DNA from 2 places in the Kribbella sp. NPDC003505 genome. Region 1 is predicted to be linked to the other one. Evidence: riboswitches for the same ligand, from Rfam matches in the RefSeq annotation. Region 1 holds a riboswitch; the other holds the start of a gene.
The links. Region 1 has a riboswitch for glycine ahead of gcvP (aminomethyl-transferring glycine dehydrogenase). Riboswitches for the same ligand answer to the same signal wherever they lie in the genome.
Positions count from the first base shown of each region.

Region 1 (4,192 bases):
GAGCTGCGGCTGACCCGCGACGAGCTGCTGCGCGCCGCCGCGGTGTCCTCGGAGCTGCTCGCTGAGCTGGAGGGGCACGGCCTGGTGGTGGCCAGCGGCAACCACTACGGCGGCGACGCGATCGTCGTCGCGCAGGTCGCGGCCGAGCTGGCGTCGTACGGGATCGAGCCGCGGCACCTGCGGGCGTTCCGGACGGCGGCGGACCGCGAGGTCGGCCTGATCGAGCAGGTCACGGGACCGCGCCGTACCGAACAGACCGGGGAGCTGGCCGCCCTCACCGTCCGGCTGCACACCGCCCTGGTCCGCTCCCGCCTGCCGCGTCCCTAGGCCGCCGCACGGCCTTCGTCCACAGGTGACCCCAACGGCGCGCCGGGTGCTTCGGCTCGGAGTAGGCTGAAGGGGTGCGCGAAGTCGACGTGGTCGGAGTCCGGGTGGAGATGCCCTCGAGTCAGCCGATCGTGCTGCTCAAGGAGGTCGGAGGTGAGCGATACCTGCCGATCTGGATCGGTGCTGCCGAGGCGAGTGCGATCGCCTTCGCCCAGCAGGGGATGGAGCCGCCCCGGCCGCTGACCCACGACCTGTTCGCGGAGACCATCCGCGTGCTCGGGCACACGCTCAGCCAGGTCCGGATCGTGAACCTGACCGACGGCGTGTTCGAGGCGATCCTGGTGTTCGACGACAAGACCGAGATCTCGGCCCGGCCGTCGGACTCGATCGCGATCGCGCTGCGGACCGGCACGCCGGTGTTCTGCGCCGACGAGATCCTCGCCGAGGCCGGCATCCCGGTCCCGGAGAGCGAGGCGAACGACGCCGACGAGGTGGAGGAGGAAGAGGAGGTCGAGCGGTTCCGGGAGTTCCTCGACCAGGTGACCCCGGAGGACTTCGACAAGAGCTGACACCCCGGCCCCGCCGTGGTGCGCAGATGGTGCAAGTGCGGCTAGGTAACGATTCGTACGACGGTCGCGACACGCTCGCGGCTCGACGCGGTTGTCGTTGACCCGGTTCGGGCGGCGGCTTACCGTGAAGGAGTCGTGGGGTGATGTCACTCCACGCAGATGACTCGTTCCAGTCGGTATCCAGGGAGGCTCAGGCGTGACACGCACCGGGGACACGGATCTGACGGCGCAGTCGACGTCCGACGCGCACGCAGAGGCCATGGCTGCCGCTACAGCCACCGCCGGCGTCCAGGGTCTGCTGTTCGACGACGACCTGCGGCCGATGCCGGAGGACGTCGGGTTCCGGGGGCCGACGGCCTGCGCCGCGGCCGGGATCACCTACCGACAGCTCGACTACTGGGCCCGCACCGGCCTGGTTTCCCCGTCCGTGCGCCCGGCGACCGGCTCGGGAACGCAGCGGTTGTACGGTTTCCGTGACGTTCTGTTGCTGAAAGTGATCAAGCGGCTGCTCGACGCCGGGATCTCGCTGCAGCAGATCCGGACCGCGATCGCGCACCTCAGCAAGCGCGGCTTCGACGACCTGACCCAGATCACGCTGATGAGCGACGGCGCGTCGGTGTACATGTGCACCTCGCCCGACGAGGTCATCGATCTGCTGGCCGGCGGCCAGGGCGTGTTCGGTATCGCGCTCGGCGGTGTCTGGCGGGAGGTCGAGGGCTCGCTGTCGGAGCTGCCGACCGAGCGCGCCGACGGTCACGACGACGGCGATTCGGAAGGCCACGCGGGCGACGAGCTCGCCGCCCGGCGCCGCGCCCGGATGACCGGCTGACGTCTCGTTCGGTCCTGCGTGCCCGAACTGTGCGCGGATTCCTGGTAGCCTCGGGACAGCCGTTCACAGCACTCGGGAGAGTCCCGTGTCATCGGGCGCCGAAGGGGCAATTCCTCCCCGGAACCTCTCAGGCCCATGGACCGAGTGTCACAGGCGACTCTGGAGCGTAGTGCGTGACAGAGGGGGAGGCGACCGGAAGCACGTCAGCAACGGAGCCTCTTGATGACCGAACAACTCTCCGCCACGTTCGCCGACCGCCACATCGGGCCGCGTCCCGACGAGGTCGCGCGGATGGTGCAAGCCCTCGGGTACGCCGATGTCGACGCGCTCGTCGACGCCGCGGTCCCGGCGTCGATCCGCTCCGCCGAGGCGCTGCGGTTGCCCGAGCCCGCGTCCGAGGTGGACGCGCTCACCGAGCTGCGGCAGCTCGCGGCCCGCAACACCGTCGCCACCTCGATGATCGGCCAGGGGTACTACGGGACGTTCACGCCGTCGGTGATCGTCCGCCGCCTGGTCGAGAACCCGGCCTGGTACACCGCGTACACGCCGTACCAGCCGGAGATCTCCCAGGGCCGCCTCGAGGCGCTGCTGAACTTCCAGACCGTGGTCTCGGACCTGACCGGCCTGCCGACCGCGAACGCGTCGCTGCTCGACGAGGGCACCGCGGCCGCCGAGGCGATGACGCTGGCGCACCGGTCGAACAAGAAGAGCAGGTCCGACCGCTTCCTGGTCGACGCCGACACCTTCGCCCAGACGATCGCGGTCGTGCAGACCCGCGCCGAGGCGCTCGGTATCGAGGTCGTCGTCGCCGACACCACCGACGGTCTGCCCGAGGGCGACTTCTTCGGCTTCCTGGTGCAGTACCCGGGCTCGAACGGCGCCGTCCGCGACCTGAAGCCGCTGATCGAGGCGGCGCACGAGCGCGACACGCTGGTCGCCGTGGCCTCCGACCTGCTCGCGCTGACGTTGCTCGAGGCACCGGGTGAGGCCGGCGCCGACATCGTGATCGGCTCGTCGCAGCGCTTCGGCGTCCCGCTGTTCTACGGCGGTCCGCACGCCGGGTTCATGTCCGTGCGTTCCGGTCTGGAGCGGTCGCTGCCCGGTCGTCTCGTCGGCGTCTCGGTCGACGCGGACGGCGCCCCGGCGTACCGGCTGGCGCTGCAGACGCGGGAGCAGCACATCCGTCGCGAGAAGGCGACGTCCAACATCTGTACGGCGCAGGTCCTGCTCGCCGTCGTGGCGTCGATGTACGCCGTGTACCACGGCCCCGACGGCCTGAAGGCGATCGCCGAGCGCGTGCACTCGTACGCCGGCAAGCTCGCCGCCTCGCTGCGGGCCGGCGGCGTCGAGGTCGTGCACGGCGAGTTCTTCGACACCGTCCTGGCCCGGGTCCCCGGACGTGCCGCCGACGTGGTGGACGCCGCCCGGCAGAACGGCATCTGGCTGCGGCTCGTGGACGCCGACCACGTCGGCATCTCGTGCGACGAGAAGACCGACGTCGCGACGCTGACCCGGGTCTGCCAGTCCTTCGGCGTGCAGTACGACGACACGCTCGGCGCGCCCGCGATCGCCGTACCGCGGACCACGGACTACCTGACGCACCCGGTGTTCAACACGCACCGGTCCGAGACGGCGATGCTGCGCTACCTGCGCAAGCTGTCCGACATGGACTACGCGCTGGACCGCGGCATGATCCCGCTCGGCTCGTGCACGATGAAGCTGAACGCGACCACCGAGATGGAGCCGGTCACCTGGCCGGAGTTCGCGGACCTGCACCCGCTCGCGCCGATCGAGGACGCGGCCGGTTACGTGAAGCTGATCGGTCAGCTGGAGCGCTGGCTGGCCGAGGTCACCGGCTACGCGAAGGTGTCGATCCAGCCGAACGCCGGTTCGCAGGGTGAGCTGGCCGGTCTGCTCGCGATCCGCGGCTACCACCGCGCCCAGGGCTCGGCGGACCGCAACGTCTGCCTGATCCCGGCGTCCGCGCACGGTACGAACGCCGCCTCCGCGGTGATGGCCGGCATGAAGGTCGTCGTAGTCAAGGGCAACGACGACGGCACGATCGACCTGGACGACCTGCGCGCGAAGGCGTCCGAGCACGCGGAGAAGCTGGCCGCGATCATGATCACCTACCCGTCGACGCACGGTGTGTACGAGGAGAGCGTCCGCGAGGTCTGCCGGATCGTCCACGAGCACGGCGGCCAGGTGTACGTCGACGGCGCGAACCTGAACGCCCTGCTCGGCCTCGCGAAGCCGGGCGAGTTCGGGGGCGACGTCAGCCACCTGAACCTGCACAAGACCTTCTGCATCCCGCACGGCGGCGGCGGCCCGGGCGTCGGCCCGGTCGCGGTCGCGGCGCACCTGGCGCCGTACCTGCCGAACCACCCGCTGCTCGACCAGGCCGGCCCGGAGTCCGGTGTCGGCCCGATCAGCGCGGCGCCGTTCGGGTCCGCGGGCGTGCTCGCCA
Region 1 is NZ_JBEXNA010000002.1:415,092-419,283, forward strand. It holds gene ABZX12_RS06405 (MerR family transcriptional regulator) at 1-327, shown strand, start outside; gene ABZX12_RS06410 (bifunctional nuclease family protein) at 402-896, shown strand; gene ABZX12_RS06415 (MerR family transcriptional regulator) at 1,156-1,725, shown strand; glycine riboswitch at 1,789-1,878, shown strand; gene gcvP (aminomethyl-transferring glycine dehydrogenase) at 1,948-4,192, shown strand, end outside.

Region 2 (4,192 bases), on a different contig from region 1:
CCCTGGTAGGTCAGCAGTACGCCGTTCCGCCCGAGCTGGCGCTCCACGCTCTGTGCGAACGAGTAGCCGGTCGCCGGGTCGTGGATCGCGTTGGCGAGAAGTACCGATGTCTTGAGCCCACGTACCTTCAGCCGGTGCTGCGGGTTGTTCGCGGGCGGAGAGCCGAGACAGATCGACACTGCCATGAGCTGACCGGGATAGCGCAGGTCCTGGTTGTTGCGGGCGAGCCGCTGGAGGTGTGCGGCGTACTCGCGGTAGTCCCGAACCGGCAGGTTCCAGTCCTGGCAGAAAACGGCCAGCGGGTACGCACCGGTCTGCGTGGGCTTCGGGGGAGTCACACCGGCCTTCAGCAGCTCGGCCAGCGCAGTCCACTTCGGTTCGTAGAGCGCCCGGAACACCGAGTAGCTCAAGATGAACGGATCCGGCGACTTCGCCAGCAGCTCAGCCCAGCGCGCATGGATGTCGGTGCCGTGCAGTGCACAGCTCGTCGTTGCGTCGCACCACTTCACGAACTCGTCGAACGAGTCCTGTCCCGCGGCTGCCTGCGCGTCCAGGAAGTCACGCGTCGTGGCGGAGCTGTGGTCGATGACGCTCTCCAGCACCATCGCGCGGACGCGGTGCGGGTACGTCGCGGCGTACTGCGCTCCGAGCAGGGTCCCGTACGAGCTGCCGTGGAACGAGATCGTGGACTCGCCGAGCGCCCGCCGTACGGCGTCGACGTCGCGCACCGTCTGCCAGGTGTCGATGTGGTCGTACAGCGGGCCGGTGTGTTCACGGCAGTCCGTGGCGAGCTGCCGGTTGTAGTTGATGGTGGCGGTGAACTCGGCCGCGCTCCTGATGATCGGCGACGGCTGTTTGTTCAGCAGATCGGCGGAGCACTTCACCGGGTTGCTGCGCGCCACACCGCGCGGGTCGAAGCTGACGATGTCGAAACGGTCCTGCAGGTCCGTGCTGAACCGGTCGATTCCCGTCTTGATCCGGTCGACCCCGGAATCACCCGGGCCGCCCGGGCCGAACACGAGCACCCCGACCCGCTCGCTCGGCTCCGATGCCTTTCTCCGGGCCAGTGCGAGGCCGAAGGTGGGCCCGTCCGGGTTCCGCCAGTCGACAGGCAGTTGCAAGGTCGCGCACTGCGAGCCCTCCACCGCCGCGGGATCGTCCTTGCCCTCAGGTTGGCAGTCGGCCCAGTGCAGCGGCGGGCTGGTCGCGGAGGCGGTGGCCGTCAGCCCGGCGCCGCCGACGCCGAGTACTACCGCGCCGGCCAGGGCGCGTCGGATGAACGTCATGCCGCCGATCCTTCGGGCAATCGCTTGCTGGCGGCATCCGGGACGAGCCCCGCGTGACCCCGATCACGGCTTGGGGGCCTTGTTAGGGTCGGTCGTTGATGAGTACCAAACATGCGGCGTGGTTCCGGACGGTGGCGATCGCCGAGGCGATCTCGTGGACCGGACTGCTGATCGGGATGCTGTTCAAGTACGTGCTGTCCGACAACGAGATCGGGGTCAAGATCTTCGGGCCGATCCACGGCGGCATCTTCGTCGGCTACGTGGTCACCGTGCTCGCCGTGCGCGGGCCGTTGCGCTGGTCCTGGCCGGTGACGCTGGCCGCGCTGGCGGCAAGCGTTCCCCCGTTGTTCACCTGGTTCTTCGAGATCTGGGCGGTCCGCACCGGCCGGATTGACGCGGCCCGGCGGACCCCCGTACCGTCCGAGGCGTCAGTCAACTCAACAGCCGCATGAACCCGTGCGGGAGAGACCCGGACACGAACCGGGCGCCGTAGGAGCAACTCTCCCCAAGAATCTCTCAGGCACCTTCACCGCGCGGGCGAGGCACCTCTGGAGGACGCCCAGTCCAACAGAGCGGGGAGGACACCAAACGGTCAACGGCGACCGGAAGGAACCTCCACACGATGGCGATCAGCGTCTTCGACCTGTTCAGTATCGGGATCGGCCCGTCGAGCTCCCACACCGTGGGACCGATGCGCGCCGCCCGGACCTTCGCGCTCGGCCTGGCCGACGACGGCCTGCTGGCCGCGACGACGACCGTCGAGGCCCAGCTGTTCGGCTCGCTCGGCGCCACCGGGCACGGCCACGGCAGCAACAAGGCCGTCCTGCTCGGGCTCGAGGGGGCCGACCCGGAGACCGTGGTCACGCACTCGGTCGACGCCCGCGTCGAGACGATCCGCGAGCGCGGCCGGATCCTGCTGGCCGGCACCCACGAGATCGCGTTCGACGAGAACACCGACCTGCTGATGCACCGCCGCAAGGCCCTCCCGTACCACCCGAACGGGATGATCTTCGTGGCCCGCGATGCGACCGGCGCGGTGCTGCGGGAACGCACCTACTACTCGGTCGGCGGCGGGTTCGTCGTCGACCAGAACGCCGCCGCGGGGGACCGGATCGTGCCGGACACCACCCCGCTGAAGTATCCGTTCACGACCGGCGCGGAGCTGCTCGAGCGGTGCCGGGAGTCGCAGCTGTCGATCAGCGAGGTGATGCTCGCGAACGAGCTCGCCTGGCGCACCGAGGAGGAGGTCCGCGACGGCCTGCTGCACATCTGGCAGGTGATGCAGGACTGCGTCCGGGAGGGCTGCGAGACCGAGGGCATCCTGCCCGGCGGGCTGAAGGTGCCGCGCCGGGCGCACGCCCTGCACAAGAAGCTCAGCCAGGACCCGTGGTCGGTCGACCCGCTCAAGGTGATGGACTGGGTGAACCTGTTCGCGCTCGCCGTCAACGAGCAGAACGCCTCCGGCGGCCGGATCGTCACCGCCCCGACCAACGGCGCCGCCGGCATCATCCCGGCCGTGCTGCACTACTACCGGCGCTTCGTGCCCGGGGCGACCGAGGACGGCGCGGTCCGGTTCCTGCTGACGGCCGGCGCGATCGGCGTGCTCTACAAGGAGAACGCGTCGATCTCCGGCGCCGAGGTCGGCTGCCAGGGCGAGGTCGGGTCCGCCTGCTCGATGGCCGCGGCCGGTCTCTGCGAGGTGCTCGGCGGGACGCCGCAGCAGGTCGAGAACGCAGCCGAGATCGCGATGGAGCACAACCTCGGCCTGACCTGCGACCCGGTCGGCGGCCTGGTGCAGATCCCGTGCATCGAGCGGAACGCGATGGCCTCGGTGAAGGCGATCAACGCGGCCCGGATGGCGATGCACGGCGACGGCGTGCACGTGGTCACCCTCGACAAGGTCATCAAGACCATGCGCGAGACCGGCGCGGACATGAAGATCAAGTACAAGGAGACCTCCCGCGGCGGTCTCGCGGTCAACGTCATCGAGTGCTGATCACTCTCTGATCACCCCTTGATCACCCCTTTGATCACCAGGGGATGGTTCCGTGCAGGCTCAGGTACTCCGCGGTCGGCCCGTCCTTGTCGATCATGGCGAGCCGGACGATGATCTCTGCGCCCTCCTCGACGGTCTGGTAGCCGGTGCGGCCGTTGAAGTCGGTGGCGGTGTAGCCCGGGTCGACGGTGTTGATCCGCAGGTTCGGCAGCTGCTTCGCGTACTGCACCGTCAGCATGTTGAGCGCCGCCTTCGAGGCGCCGTACGCCGGGGCCGGCACCCACACCGGCACCGTGTCGATCGCGTCCGCCTGCACCGCGGCGGCGATCGAGCCGAGCCCGCTGGACACGTTCACGATCACCGGGTCGGCGCTGCGCTCGAGCAGCGGCAGGAACCGGTGGATCATCCGCACCGGCCCGTAGACGTTCAGGTCGAACACCTGATGGAACTCGTCGGCAGTCAGGTCCCGGGCCTCCTTGAACGGACCGGGGATGCCGGCGTTGTTGATCAGTACGTCGAGCTCGGTGAGCTGTTCCGCGGCGGCGTCGACCGACTCGTCGCTGGTGACGTCCAGCGGGAGGTAGTGCGCGCCGAGTTCGTCCGCGGCCTGCTTGCCGCGCTGGGGATCCCGGGCGCCGACGTACACGGTGTGGCCGGCCTCGACCAGCCGGCGGGCGGTTTCGTAGCCGAGGCCTCGGTTGGCCCCGGTGATGAGTGTTGTGGTCATGGCCCCACCCTCGCGCCGGCGTTCCGGGGCAGGTAGTGCCCGCGATGTCCTAGGGAACGGCAGTACCAGGCTGAACCGCCGCCGGCCCGCGATACTGGGGACATGGGTGAGCTCGGCAGGACGTTGCACGCATGGCGCGACCGGGTGACGCCCGCGGAGGCCGGGCTGCCGTCGGGCGGGAAG
Region 2 is NZ_JBEXNA010000005.1:370,363-374,554, reverse strand. It holds gene ABZX12_RS19725 (alpha/beta fold hydrolase) at 1-1,286, opposite strand, end outside; gene ABZX12_RS19720 (DUF3817 domain-containing protein) at 1,385-1,738, shown strand; glycine riboswitch at 1,736-1,828, shown strand; gene ABZX12_RS19715 (L-serine ammonia-lyase) at 1,909-3,282, shown strand; gene ABZX12_RS19710 (SDR family NAD(P)-dependent oxidoreductase) at 3,317-4,009, opposite strand; gene ABZX12_RS19705 (helix-turn-helix transcriptional regulator) at 4,112-4,192, shown strand, end outside.
Region 2: another riboswitch for glycine. It lies ahead of ABZX12_RS19715 (L-serine ammonia-lyase); the one in region 1 lies ahead of gcvP (aminomethyl-transferring glycine dehydrogenase).